DNA from 2 places in the Variovorax ureilyticus genome. Region 1 is predicted to be linked to the other one. Evidence: riboswitches for the same ligand, from Rfam matches in the RefSeq annotation. Region 1 holds a riboswitch; the other holds the start of a gene.
The links. A riboswitch is a leader RNA that binds a small molecule or an ion and turns the genes downstream of it on or off. The one in region 1 is predicted to bind glycine.

Region 1 (7,230 bases):
CGCCCGATCGAGCACCTTCACGCTCGCTCTGGCGCCATCCGACACACGTTCGAGCACGTACACGGTGCCGTCGACCGACGCTTCGACGGCCACCACGGCCAGCGTCGCGCTGCCGACCGACAGTGCCGCCGGCACTGCGGCGACGGTGCTCACCGCGGCCCCCGTGACCGACGCCGCGCCGACCACCGAGGCGACCGGCAGCATCGACAGCGCCACCGATGCCTCGCTCTGCGCGCGCGCAGGCAGGGGAATCGAGATGTTGACGGTCGCCGCGAAGACGGCAAGGAGAAAGGTCCAGAGGTACTGCTTCATGATGGGCTCTCCGTTCGACGTGGGGGGTGGGAATGGGTGTTTCATTCGGCCTCGCGCATCTCGGAGTGCATCTCGCCGCGCGCTTCGCGGCGACCTTGCATGCGGTCCAGGGCGATGTCGGCCTCGTGCCGGTCGCGCAGGGTCTTGGCGAGCGTGAAGGCCGAGCTGATGAGGAACAGCCAGCTCACGGCCAGGAAGGCCTTGGAGGTTTCGCTGATCTCCATCCGAAGCAGCCCCCAGCCGGTCAGCCCCATCGCAGTGAAGAAGCCGCCCCAGACGACCAGCTTCCACATCGGCGTGTCGCCGGCGGAGGGCACGCTGCCGTGCTGGTTGTCGCGCACGAACTTGGCCAGGACGAACGCCGCCGAGAGGCAGAACACGTACCCCATCACCATGAACGCGCGATCGAGCGCCTGGCCCGGCAGCCAGCCGAGGCCGGTGGCGCACAGGAAGACCGCCAGCCCGAACGAGATCCAGACCTGGAGCTGCCAGGCGCGGGTATCGCGCTGGGTGGAGACGTTCGAAGAGTAGGTTTGCATGTCGGCCTCGCGGCGAAGTGAAGGTGCGCGGATGATGGTTCGCTCCCGTGCAGCAAGGCACAAACTAACGAACCGGTGGCGCCTTCCAACGCCTCAGGTATCTCTATTCGATACCGATCGGCGAACCGTTCCGACGGGCCAGCAGGTCGGCGCGTGTGTAGACGCGGTCGGTCCCCGCCAGGCGCATGGCAATGACCTCCAGGGCACTCTGCGTCGGCGCCGCGGTGCCGGGGCGCTGGAGGAGTGCCGGCGTCGCGAGACTCAGTGCGACGAGCAGCCAGCTCAGCCGCGGATGCGGCGAACGATGCTGCCACCACAGGAACAGCCCGCTCACTGCCGCGCCGAGCAGGAAGCCGGCTGCAACTTCCGAGTGGGAATGCGCGTCCAGCGCAATGCGCGAGACACCGATGACGGCCGCGAACATCAGCCCCGCCACGGCAGCCCCGACGCGGAGGCGATGGTCCTGCCGCGAAGCCATCAGCCAGCCGGCGACCGGCCAGATGCTGGCCGACAGCGCCGTGTGTCCGCTGAACCCGGTGAAGTCGATCGCGGCGATGCCGATGCCCCAGCCCAGGAACGCGAGCTTGGACACCAGGATCACGCTGCACCCGAGCCCGAAGAGCAGCACCCAGCGCCGTGCGGATGGGCGCGTGCCGCGGGGCAATCCGAGCCACGCGGTGATCCACAGGGACGCAGGCAGCAGAAAGCCGCTGTCACCGAACCAGGTGACAGCGGGCCAGAGTGCGAGGTCGTGCAACGCGAGCATCAGGCGAGACTCATGCCCCCATGAGTCCGCTCACGCGCTGCTGCAAGACATCGGGTTGCACATCGGAATAGGGCACCGCGTTGCCGACGTTGAGTCCCACGCGGCTGAAGTAGCCGCGCCGGAAAGGCCGCACCATCGCGACGTTCTGCCCCTGGCGCACTTCGATGCGGCTGAAGAAGGAACCCCACAGATTGGTCAATGCCATGGGCACCACGGGGGGCGCGATGCCTTCGGCGCGCGCGGCCTCGAGGACCTTCATCACGCCGCCCTTGAAGGGCTGGAGCTGGCCGTCGCGCGTGATCGCGCCTTCCGGGAAGATCGCCAGCAGGTCGCCTTCGCGCAGCACCTGCACGGCCTGCCTGAAGGCGTCTTCGTAGGCGACGGGATCTTCCTTCTGTGGCGCGATCGGAATGGCCTTCGCGAGCCGGAAGAGCCATCCGAGCACCGGCACCGCGAAGATGCGGTGATCCATGATGAAGCGGATCGGGCGCGGGCTTGCCGCCATCAGCAGCACCGCATCGATGAAGCTCACATGGTTGCAGACCAGCACCGCCGCGCCTTCGGCCGGGATGTGCTCGCCGCCCTTCACGCCGAAGCGGTAGACGACATTCGACAGCAGCCACGAAACGAAACGCAGGAGGTATTCCGGCACCAGCATGAAGATGTAGAACGCGACGACCGCATTCGCGATGCCGATGATCAGGAAGATCTGAGGGATCGTGAAGCCGGTCTTCAGGAGCGCCCCGGCGATCACCGCACTGGCGATCATGAAGAGCGCATTGAGGATGTTATTGGCTGCGATGATGCGCGCGCGGTGTGTCGGCTGACTTCGCATCTGGATGAGCGCATACATCGGCACGCTGTAGAGGCCCGCGAAGAGGGACAGCAGGCCGAGGTCGGCCAGCACGCGCCAGTGGGCCGGCTGGTGCAGGAATGCGCCGAGCCCCAGATCGCCGAGCGCCGGCAGCGCGCGCGACGCGAAGTACAGGTCGATCGCGAACACGCTCATGCCGATCGCACCGAGCGGCACGAGCCCGATCTCGACCTGTCGGCGGCTGAGCGTCTCGCACAGCAGCGAGCCGATACCGATGCCCACCGAGAACACCACCAGCAGCAGCGAGGCCACCTGTTCGTCGCCGTGCAGCACCTCCTTGGCGAAGCTCGGGAACTGGCTCAGAAAGGTCGCGCCGAAGAACCACATCCACGAGATGCCGAGCAGCGAGCGGAACACCACGACGTTGCCGTGCGCGAGCTTGAGATTGCGCCAGGTTTCGCTGACCGGGTTCCAGTTGATCTGCAGCCCCGGATCGGTGGCCGGCGCGGCCGGAATCGCCTGCGCCACCGCGCGCCCGGCCAGCGCCAGCAGCACGCAGGCCGCCGCCACCGAGGTGTGCCCGATCCCGGGCACCGCGACCAGCAGGCCGCCCGCGACCTGGCCGAGCAGGATGGCGACGAAGGTGCCCATCTCGACCATGCCGTTGCCACCGGTGAGTTCGCGCGAATCCAGCACTTGCGGCAGATAGGCGAACTTGACGGGCCCGAACAGCGTGGAATGCAGCCCCATCAGGAACACGCATGCCAGCAGCACCACGGCATCGGCGCGCATGAAGCCCCACGCGGCGATGAGCATGATCACGATCTCGATGTTCTTGACGAAGCGGATCATCTTCGTCTTGTCGAACTTGTCGGTGAGCTGTCCGGCGGTCGCGGAGAACAGCAGGTAGGGCAGGATGAAGAGCGCGCCGATCACCAGCCCCGCCATGGCCGGCGGCATCCAGTTCAACTGGAGCTGGTAGGTCACCATCACGGTGAACGCGAACTTGAAGAGGTTGTCGTTCGCCGCCCCGGCGAACTGCGTCCAGAAGAACGGCGCGAAGCGCCGCTGCCCCAGCAGCGCGAACTGGTTGGCATGCGCCTCGGCGTCGAGCCCGGCGGAGGATGATGCGTTGGCGGTCGTTGTCATTCGCAATGCCTGGTTGGCGGCCTTCCTCATGCCGTCACGGTGACGGCGCCCGGATTGTGCCGCAGCGTCTGACGGCCGATGGACTGAAGCGCGTGCAGCACCGGCAACGCGGCCAGCGCGGCCGTCAGGTGCTTGAGGCTGTGACCCGAAATCAGGTGATGGGTGGCCTCGAAGATCGCGTGGTCCGCGAGTTCGAAGAGCTTCGCGAGGGCATAGAAGAAGATCACCCAGCCCAGACGGAGCCCCACTGCGCCGCTTGTCGGCCGCGCGAACGACAGCAGCGCGACCAGGGCCATGCCGCCGAACTGCACCAGCGCCCAGGGAAGCGCGTTGCCGGTCTCGTGGCACACCGCGGCGGCCAGCAATCCGCCGATCAGCGTGAACCATGCAGCGGGCCATCCGGCGCGGGCGCTCACCCGCTCGCAGGTTGCGAAGCCGATCAGGCCCGCGAACGCGACGGCCATACCGGCACGATCCGCGGCCAGTCGCACGCTGTCGGGCTGCAGGTGATAGAAGGCAGAGCCGAGCGCAGTCAGGATCAGGCCCGCGAAGAACATCCAGGCGCAATCGAGGGTGTTCACCGGCTGGTGCCATCCGGCATGCTGCACCGGCGCGGCGTCCAGTGCTTCCTCGTGCGCGCAGTCGAGCCAGCGGAGCCAGCGCAGGCCCCAGATGCCGATCGCGGCGAAAGGCAGGTTGCTCAGCACGTCCATGGCGTTCGGCACGGCGCCCCAGGCCTGCTCGTCGGCGAACGGCGCGCCGGCAGGGGCGGAAACGGGAATCGCCGGCCCGGCGATTGCGGCCAGCAGAAGCAACGCGAACAGCGACAGGAGGCAACGTTCGCGATTCGAGAGGGACGAGAGCGACATGGCGGACTCCAACAGATAACTCGATGGGCGCAATCTAGGTTGCCAACCCTCTCCATGGCATCGAAAATCGATACGGAGCACTTATCCACCACCACCGGTATCGCCGGGCTATACCCTCCTCTCCCATGAGTACCACCGTCGACCTGGTCGTCGCTCTCAAGAACGAACTCAAGAATGCCCGCATGACCTACGCGGATCTCGCCAAGTCGCTCGACATGGCCGAATCCAGCGTCAAGCGGATGCTCGCCAAGGGTGACATGCCGCTCACCCGGGTCGACGCCATCTGCCGCGCCCTGAAGATCGACTTCGCCGAACTCGCGCGCCGCGTGGCGGATTCGCAGCCGCTGCTCAAGGAACTGACGCTGGAGCAGGAACAAGCGGTGGTCAAGGACAAGAAGCTGCTGCTCGTCGCGATCTGCGTCCTGAGCCAATGGACCCTGGAACAGATCGTCGCGGCCTACCGCATGACCGAGGCCGAGTGCATCGGCTACCTCGCGCAGCTCGATCGCATCGGCATCATCGAACTGCGCCCGCTGAACCGGTATCGCCTGAAGCTCGCGAAGACCTTCCGGTGGCGTCCGCACGGGCCGGTGATGGATTTCTTCCGCGAGAACGTCGTGCTCGACTACTACCGCGGCGGCTTCGACGGCCCGTCGGAAGGGCTGCTACTGGTGCACGGCTCGATCAGCAAGTCGCTCGCGCCCGCTTTTCTGGATCGCCTCCAGCGCGTCGCCCAGGACTTCGCCCAGCAGCATCAGACCGACCAGAAACTGTCACCGAAAGAGCGCGAGGGCTACACCCTTCTGCTTGGAATGCGCAACTGGGAGTTCGAACTTTTCACCCGTCTACGCAGGAATTGACCTACGCCAGAAAAAGACAGAAACCGGTTTCCTCGATAAAATTCGGCGGGCAGAAAAGCGGACGGCACCCGTCCCACCGGTGGCGCAATCTCCCATGAACGCTCAGGTGAACCGCAGCGCGGTTCGTTGACTGCCCCCTTTTTAGACAACGCCGACTGGAGAGACGCCGCACCGACGCGGCGCACCGAAGGAGCAAGTCCGCTGCATGCCGCAGCCGATGAATCTCTCAGGTACAAGAGACAGAGGGAGCGGCGATCTGAACCCCCGGTCCGACGCTCCGCACAGTGAGTACTCGCCCCGGCCGTTCATGCCCTCCCAAAAGGATTCGGACATGCGCGTGGTAGTACTCGGCGCCGGCCTGCACGGCGTCACGACGGCCTATTACCTCCAGCAGCTCGGTCACGAGGTGATCGTGATCGATCGCCATGCGACGCCGGCTGCCAAGGCCCGGGGCCGGATTCCCTCCCCCGAAGGCACTGCGGCGCCCGACACCGGCCACGTATCGTTGCCGACGAAGCCGGCGCCAGGTCCCTGGTCGCGCCTTCGGGCCTTCGTGCGTCGTCGTTTCGGGAAGCTGCTCGACCGCGCGGCGATGCCTCCCGGAAGCAATCCGCTCGATCACCTGGTCCGCCTGGCCGCCTACAGCCGCCGGAGCGCCCTCGCGCTGCGCGATGAATCCGGCATGCCGCAGCGCCCGCGCTCGACCGGTCATATGACCGTCTACACCGATGCCAAGTCGTTCCGGGGACGCATCGAACGGGCCCCGCATTGGTCGGAACTGGGCTGCGAGGACCGCCTGCTGTCGGCCGACGAGGCGATCGGGTTGGAGCCATCCCTGCATCTCTTGGGCGGCCGACTGGCTGGCGCGACCTACTCGCCCGACGATCCGGCGCGCGACCCTTCGCAGTTCGCGGCAGGCATCGTCTTCCTGTGCCGCGCGGCAGGCGTGCGCTTCATGATGAAGCACACCGTGGTCTCGCTGAAGGAGCGCGACGGCCGCATCGACCACGTCGAGCTGCTGGATGCACAGGGTCAGCCGATGATCGTGCGTGCGCAGTCCTATGTGCTGGCGCTCGGCGCATCGAGCGTGCTGCATGCCGAGCACCTCGGCATCGACATGCCGCTGCGCTTTGTGCGCGAGTACGTGGTCACGTTGCCGACCAAGGATCTCTCGATGGCGCCCCGCATCGCGCTGCACGACCGCCAGGGCAAGCTGCGCATCCGGCGGGTGGAGAACGCCGGCGGCCACCACCTGCGCATCACCTCCACGGTCCGCGTCTCCGATGACGAGGAGAACGAACCCGATTCGGACCGCTTCGATGCAATCCTTCGCCGCGTCGAGACCCTCTTTCCGGGCGTGGTCGACACCAGCCGCGCGTCGCTCGAAACCGCGATGCACGCGGTCAGCAGCAACCGCCTGCCGATGATCGGCAAGACGCGGCTGCCCAACCTTTTCCTCAATACGGCCCCCGGCACGCCGAGCTGGACGAACGCGCTCGGCGCGGGCAAGTCCATCGCGCGCATCGTGAGCGGCTTGCGGCCCGAGCTCGATTTCGCGTTCCGCGGCCTGTAGACCTGTAGCCGGCGCGCGGCGAAGTCCCTACAATCGCCCCACTTGCAGGAGAGCGGGCCGCGAAGGCGGCCCCACCGAAGGCGCAAACTCCCATAAACGCTCAGGTCGGCTCGCAACGGGCCCGTACTGCAATCGACTGTCAGAGCCGTCTGGAGAGCCATCACGCCATGTGATGCACCGAAGGAGCAAGCCCTGTTGCGGGTGCAACGGGTGAATCTCTCAGGTACCGAGGACAGGGGGAGCGGCAACTTGGACGCGAGAGTCCGGTTGCTTTTCTTTTTTCACAGCACCGGTTTCCATTCGTCCAAGCGCTGCAACCTCAAAGGGTTCTGAAATGCGCGTGATCGT
Region 2 (7,230 bases), on a different contig from region 1:
GTTCGCGCAAGAGCCATGCGCGATCTCACGCGCGCCGGCGTCATCTTCCGCATGCTGCCTTTCATGGCCCACGCCAAGGCGGTCGTGGTGGACGATGACCTCGCACTGTGCGGCTCGATCAACCTCGACATGCGCAGCCTGCTCATCAATCACGAGGCGGCGGTGGTGTTCTACGGCCACTCGCAGGTCGACTGGCTCGCGCAATGGATCGAAACCACGGCTTCGGCCGGCGACACCTACCGGGCGCGCCAGCCGGGCCTGATTCGTGACGTGGCCGAAGGGTTGTTGCTGACCATCGCCTTCCAGCTCTGAGCCTTCATGGCCGATACTTCTCGCCCCTCGTCGACCGAAACACCAATCAACCTCAGGAGATCTCCATGGGAAATGTCGTGCAGTTCAAGCGCCCCGACGGCGGCAGCGTCAACGGCTATCTGGCCGAGGCCGACAAGGCGGTCGGCTCGGTGGTGGTGATCCAGGAATGGTGGGGCATCAACGACCAGATCCGCGGCGTGGCGGACCGCTTCGCCAATGCGGGCTTCACGGCGCTGGTGCCCGACCTCTATCGCGGCAAGTCCACCGTCGAGGCCGAGGAAGCCCATCACCTGATGACGGGCCTGAACTTCGGCGACGCCGCATCGCAGGACGTTCGCGGCGCCGTCCAATACCTGAAGGCGCGCGGCGGCAAGGTGGGCGTCACCGGCTACTGCATGGGCGGTGCACTCACGGTGCTGGGCTTGACCATGGCGCCCGAAGCCGATGCCGGCGTGGTCTGGTACGGCTACCCCCCGCTCGAATACGTCGACGCCTCGAAGATCAAGGCACCGGTGATGGCGCACTGGGCAACGCAGGACGAGGCCTTCGCGATCGCCGGCGTCGATGCGCTCGAAGAAAAGCTCCGCGGCGCGGGCGTGCGCTACGAAGGCCACCGCTACCTGGCGCATCACGCCTTCGCCAACGAAACCGCGCAAGGGCCGGGACGCATCCCGATCACGCAGTACGACGCGGTCTGGGCGCAACTCGCGTGGGACCGGACACTGCGCTTCTTCGGCAAGGAGCTGGCGGGCTGATTCAGGAGGCCTTCGCCGCCTTGTTGCAGTAGCTCGCGTTGCCGAGGCCCGTGCCGATGGTCAGCACGGCCCAGCGCTTCACGTCGCGCATGAAGGGCAGCTCGCTCAGGCCCTGCACGACCGCGTCGTTGTGCATGAGCACGACGGTCGGCTCCCCGCCGATCGTCGGGATCCGCTTGCACAGCCGGCTCGGCAGGTGGAAGTTCTCGCTCTCCCAGTCGCCGGGCAGGTTCTGCGCGCCGCGCGCGATCGATCCGTCCTTGCGGATCAGACCCGGGCAGCCGATGCCGATGAAAGGGGCGAGGCGGATGCCCTTCCTGCCGCAGTAGCGCATCTGCTCTTCGAGCATCTCCACCAGGCGGTCGACCAGCACCTTGCGGCTGGGCCCGTCGTCGGCGTGGCGCCACTTCTCGCGGTGGATCACCTTGGCCTTCGACAGGTCGCGTGCACGCCGCCTGCGCGTCTTGACGATGCCGCAGCGCACGTTGGTGCCGCCGATGTCGAGCGCGAGGATCGCGTCGTGCCCCTTGAGCAGCGGCGGCGGCACCAGATGCACCCATCCGAGCAGGCCGCCGTCGTCGGTCTCGTGGCTGATGCGGCCCAGTTGCACGGAGATCCCCATGTCCTCCAGCAGGGCCGAGGTCTGCAGGATCGCCCGTTCCCCCACATCGCTCTCCGGAAAGCCACCGCCGATCACGATTCGCTCCACCCCCTTCCATGACGGATGGTGCATGAAGCGCTCGGTCACCCAGGCCAGTTCCTCGGCGAATTCCTCGATGACCCCGTGGACCACGTCCGCGGCCTCCGACGCCTTCTTGCCGAGTGCCTGATCGAGCGCCTTCTTCGTCAGTTCCCTGGAATGCAGGCCGCCCAGCGGATCGTTGCCCTTCTTGCGACGCCGTCGGCGCCAGCGTTCGAGCAGTTCGCGGAACGCAGTCTGGCTCGCCTGGTCGCCGACGAAACCGTCCTTGTCGCGCAACTGGAGGCTGTAGCCCTCGACCACCACCGAGGGCAGCTCGCGCGCGCCATGCACGTCGGGCAGCGGATGGTGGTCGCCGGTGCGCTTGCGGTGCTTGTGCCTGGCCATGCCTTGCCGCTCCTTCGCCGTTCAATCGGCGGTCGTCTTCAAAATGAGGCGCGCGGTTTCCTCCGGCGCATCCCAGTGCGGATAGTGGCCGCAACGCTCGAACCAGTGCAGCCGCGCGTCCGGGAACAATCGCTGCGCGCGCTCGGCCTGCCGGGGAAGGCAGATCCGGTCGGAACGGCCCCACCCGATCACGAGCCTCTTGCCCGGACGGCCGGCGGCGATGCCTTCCATGGGCGCGGCTCGCACAAGTCCGCCGAGCATCGCGCCGAACGATGCCGAAGCAGCGCAACTGCGCATCTCCTCCACCAGATGCGAAGCAGAAAGCAGCTCCGGCCGCGCCGAAAGCTGCGCGAGGAGCAGCCCGCGCGACCATTCGTGCGTGGCGATCGCCGGCATCGAATGCCGCATCAGCCGCGCCATACGCCACCAGAAGCACGCCGATGCCCAGTAGGCCTGCCGTTCCCAGCCGGCCCAGAAGCCCAACGGGCCCAGCGACACCACGGCGCCGACCACGCCCCCCCGTCGCGCCAGTTCGAGCACCAGCTGGGCGCCGAGCGAACTGCCCACCGCATCGGTGCCGAGCAGTTCGTGTTCCCGCAGAAACTGCGAGACGGCATCGGACATCGTACGGATCGAGACCTCGCCGGGCAGGGACGGACTCTTGCCGAAACCCGGCAAGTCGATCGCTGTCACGCTGCGCTCGGCGGCCAGCGGCTTCAGCACCGTCCGCCATGATCGCCAATTGCTGCCGAGCCCGTGAACGAGCAGCAACGGCTTGCCTTCGCCGCGGCGGACGTAATTGATGAGCACGCTTCAGTTTGCGTTCAGATTTGTCAACCCAGCATCGGCCCGACGCACCGCCCGCTGTAGGACAACACCTCGGCGCCGATCACGCTATGCCGCTCCCTCCCCTGTTCCACAAGGCGGTCGGGCCGATACACTGGATCGATGACGCCGCTGCGCCGCATCTGGTTCGCCGCCCTTGCCTGCGTGGGGCTCCTTTGGGGCGCGATGCCGTCGCACGCTCAGCAAGAAACGATGCGCGTCGGTTCCAAGCGCTTCACGGAGTCGTACATCCTCGCCGAGGTGCTGGCGCAGACGGCCGCTTCGCATCTGCCGTCCCAGCCCGTGGTGCGGCAAGGGCTCGGCAACACCGCCATCGTCTACGAGGCGCTGAACTCCGGCGGCATCGACCTCTATGCCGAATACACCGGGACCATCGCGCTGGAGATCCTCAAGAGCAACGGATCGATGACGCTCGAGCAGATGAACGCCGCGCTGCGCCCCCTCGGCCTGGGCGCCGCGATTCCGCTGGGCTTCAACGACGGCTACGCGCTCGCGATGCGCGCGGCGGACGCGGACCGGCTCGGCATCCGCACCCTGAGCGATCTTGCCAAGCACACCGGGCTGAAGCTGGGCCTGTCGAACGAATTCATCGGCCGCGCCGACGGCTGGCAGGGGCTCGCCGATCGCTACGGGTTCAAGCAGGGGCCGACCGGTCTCGACCACGGCCTGGCCTACGACGCCATCGCCGCGAAGCAGATCGACGTGATGGACATCTACACCACCGACGCGAAGATCGACCATCTCGGCCTGCGCGTGCTGGAGGACGACCGGCAGTACTTCCCGCGCTACGACGCCGTCGTGCTCTACCGCCTCGACCTGCCCACGCGCTGGCCGGCCGCATGGGCTGCCTTGCAGAAGCTCGAAGGCCGCATCGACGAGCGGACCATGATCGCGATGAATGCGCGCGCCGAGCTCAACGGCGCGGCCTTCGACTCCATCGCGCGGGACTTCCTCGCGCCCGCCAAGGCGCAGGCGCCGGCCGGCGCAGCAGGATCCCGCGACACCGCCGCGCGCGGCTTCACCGCCAAGCTGTTCGGTCCGGACTTCGGCCGCCTCGCCCGCCAGCACCTGCTGCTGGTCGCGATCTCCGTCGGGCTCGCGATCCTGATCGCGGTGCCCCTGGGCATCCTCGTGTTTCCCCGCCTGCGCGCCCGCGCGCTGGTGCTCGGGCTGACGGGGCTGCTGCAGACCATCCCATCGCTTGCGCTGCTGGCGATCCTGATCTCGCTCGTCGGCGTGATCGGCACCTTGCCTGCGTTGATCGCACTCACCCTGTATTCGCTGCTGCCCATCATGCGCAACACGGTGACCGGGCTGACGGAAGTGCCGTCCGGGCTGCGGATGGCCGGCACGGCGCTGGGCATGACCCACGGCCAAAGCCTGCGCCTGGTGCAGTTGCCGCTGGCGCTGCCCACCATCCTGGCCGGCGTGCGGACGGCGACCACCATCGCGATCGGCACCGCGACCATCGCCGCCTTCATCGGCGCGGGCGGCTTCGGCGAGCGGATCGTGACCGGCCTCGCGCTCAATGACCGCCAGTTGCTCGCGGCCGGCGCGATTCCGGCCGCGGCGTTGGCGCTGCTGAGCGAAGCGGTCTTCGAAATCCTCGAGTACCTGATGCGTCGCGGGCGCTGAGGAGACTGTCGATCCCTTACACTCGCCCAGTCAGGAGAGAGCCTCGCGCGACGGGGCCGCCGAAGGCGCAGGGCCCCGCATTGCAGGGGCCCGAACGCTCAGGCAAAAGGACTGACGAAGCGCCCCAGCGGGCGTTTCCTTGCTGGAGAGAGGCGACCCGCCCCGCAATGACGGATGGCGGAATCGTCCACCGAAGGAGCAAGCCTCGATCGTGGGGTGAATCTCTCAGGTAAAGCGGACAGCAGGGGTGGCCCATGGCTCCGGTCATGGATCGGACTACCCCTTTGCCTTTGGAGAATGCCTTGGCTTCCGCATCGACCGACGACCTTCTGAAGACGCCGCTCCACGCCCTGCACGTGGAACTCGGCGCGCGCATGGTGCCTTTCGCGGGTTACGCGATGCCCGTGCAATACCCCGCCGGCCTGATGGCCGAGCACAAACACACACGCGAGGCCGCCGGCCTGTTCGACATCTCGCACATGGGCCAGCTTCGACTGGTCGGTCCCGACGCCGCGGCCGCATTCGAGACTCTCATGCCGGTCGACGTTGCCGGGCTCGCGCCGGGCAAGCAGCGATACGGGCTGCTGCTCAATGACGAGGGCGGCATCCTCGACGACCTCATGTTCTTCAACGAAGGCCACGATTCGTGGTTCGTCGTGGTCAACGGCGCGTGCAAGGCCGCCGACATCGCGCACATCAACGCGAAGATCGGCCACCGCTGCCAGGTCCTGCCGATGCCCGACCACGCCTTGCTCGCGCTTCAGGGTCCGCAGGCCGCATCGACGCTCGCGCGGCTTTCGCCCGGCATCGAGCAGTTCGTCTTCATGACCGGCGGTGCAGTGCGCATCGGCAATATCCCGGCCTTCGTCACCCGCAGCGGCTATACCGGCGAGGACGGCTTCGAGATTTCCGTTGCTGCCGCCGATGCCGAAGCGCTCGCCCGGCTGCTGCTGGCGCAACCCGAAGTCAAGCCGATCGGCCTCGGCGCGCGCAATTCGCTGCGGCTCGAAGCGGGGCTGTGCCTCTACGGCAACGACATCGACGAAACCACCACGCCCGTCGAGGCTTCGCTCGGCTGGGCGATGCAAAAGGTTCGCCGCGCGGGCGGCGCGCGCGAAGGCGGCTTCCCGGGCGCCGCGAAGATCCTGGCGCAGTTCACCGCATCGACCGGCACGGCCGGCCATCTCGACCACGACACCCTCAAGCGCAAGCGCGTGGGCCTCGTCGCGCTGGAGCGTATCCCGGTGCGCGACGGCACCCCGCTCGAATCCTTCGAAGGCGCGGCCATTGGCCATGTCACCAGCGGGCTGCTCGGTCCGACGGTCGACCGGCCGATCGCCATGGGCTACGTCGCGCTCGCCTATGCCGAGCCCGGCACGCGCATCCAGGCGATCGTGCGCGGCAAGCCGGTACCGATGGAAGTCAGCACCATGCCTTTCGTTCCCGCCCGCTACTACCGCGGCTGAAGTCACACGCTTTCACCGTTTTTTCATCAAGGAGCATTTTTCATGACCACCAAGTTCACCAAGGATCACGAGTGGGTCCGCACCGAATCGGATGCGGCGCTCGTCACCGTCGGCATCACCGTCCACGCGCAGGACGCGCTCGGCGATGTGGTCTTCGTCGACCTGCCGGAGGTGGGAAAGTCCTTCGCCCAGGGCGAGGTGGCCGGTGTGGTCGAGTCGGTCAAGGCGGCGGCGGATGTGTTCATGCCCGTTTCCGGCGAGATCACGGAAGTCAACGAAGCGCTGCGCGCCGATCCGTCGCTGGCCAACAGCGCGCCGATGGAAGGGGGCTGGTTCTTCAAGGTGCGCGTGAGCGATCCTGCACAGCTCGATGCACTCCTGGACGAAACCGCCTACGAGAAGTTCTCGGCTGAAAGCTGAGTCACCGAGGAAGCCCCTCTCCTTGCCCTGCCTGCCCTCTTTGCGAACCGCTGACATGTCGACCGTCCTGCCCCTCACCCCCTCGCTCGGCGATCTCGAGAACGCCGATGAATTCATCGCACGCCACGTCGGAATCGAACCCCAGGACGAAGCGCGCATGCTGCCGGCCATCGGCTCCGCCACGCGCGCAGAGCTGATCGACGGCATCGTGCCGCCGGCCATCCGCCGCGCCAGGCCCATGCGCCTGCCGCCGGCAGTGACGGAAGCCGAAGCGCTGGCCGAACTCAAGGCCATCGCCGGCAAGAACAAGGTCGCGAAGAGCTACATCGGCCAGGGCTACTACGGCACGCACACGCCCGGCGTGATCCTGCGCAACGTGCTGGAGAACCCGGCCTGGTACACCGCCTACACGCCCTATCAGGCCGAGATTTCGCAGGGCCGCATGGAAGCGCTGGTCAACTTCCAGACCATGGTGTGCGACCTCACGGGCATGGCGATCGCCAACGCGTCGATGCTCGACGAAGCGACGGCCGCGGCCGAGGCGATGACGCTCGCGCGCCGCAGCGTGAAGAGCAAGAGCAACGTCTTCCTGGTCTCGGGCGACTGCCACCCGCAGACCATCGAGGTCATCAAGACCCGCGCCGCGCCGCTCGGCATCGAGGTGCGGGTGAGCACCATCTCCGAAACCCTGCCGCACCTGATGGCGAGC

Region 2: linked by a shared signal. The riboswitch ahead of gcvT (glycine cleavage system aminomethyltransferase GcvT) and the one ahead of WKW77_RS10785 (FAD-dependent oxidoreductase) in region 1 are both predicted to bind glycine.

The regions. Positions count from the first base shown of each region.
Region 1 covers NZ_JBBKZU010000004.1:127,102-134,331, reverse strand. The annotation lists gene WKW77_RS10815 (hypothetical protein) at 1-312, opposite strand, end outside; gene WKW77_RS10810 (YiaA/YiaB family inner membrane protein) at 354-851, opposite strand; gene WKW77_RS10805 (phosphatase PAP2 family protein) at 955-1,617, opposite strand; gene WKW77_RS10800 (MFS transporter) at 1,628-3,580, opposite strand; gene WKW77_RS10795 (hypothetical protein) at 3,607-4,449, opposite strand; gene WKW77_RS10790 (helix-turn-helix domain-containing protein) at 4,575-5,309, shown strand; glycine riboswitch at 5,455-5,562, shown strand; gene WKW77_RS10785 (FAD-dependent oxidoreductase) at 5,641-6,882, shown strand; glycine riboswitch at 6,918-7,021, shown strand; glycine riboswitch at 7,022-7,128, shown strand; gene WKW77_RS10780 (D-amino acid dehydrogenase) at 7,217-7,230, shown strand, end outside.
Region 2 covers NZ_JBBKZU010000003.1:405,882-413,111, reverse strand. The annotation lists gene WKW77_RS09410 (phospholipase D-like domain-containing protein) at 1-312, shown strand, start outside; gene WKW77_RS09405 (dienelactone hydrolase family protein) at 378-1,067, shown strand; gene WKW77_RS09400 (ROK family protein) at 1,069-2,154, opposite strand; gene WKW77_RS09395 (alpha/beta fold hydrolase) at 2,176-2,964, opposite strand; gene WKW77_RS09390 (ABC transporter permease/substrate-binding protein) at 3,103-4,635, shown strand; glycine riboswitch at 4,657-4,755, shown strand; glycine riboswitch at 4,768-4,887, shown strand; gene gcvT (glycine cleavage system aminomethyltransferase GcvT) at 4,902-6,101, shown strand; gene gcvH (glycine cleavage system protein GcvH) at 6,144-6,521, shown strand; gene gcvP (aminomethyl-transferring glycine dehydrogenase) at 6,577-7,230, shown strand, end outside.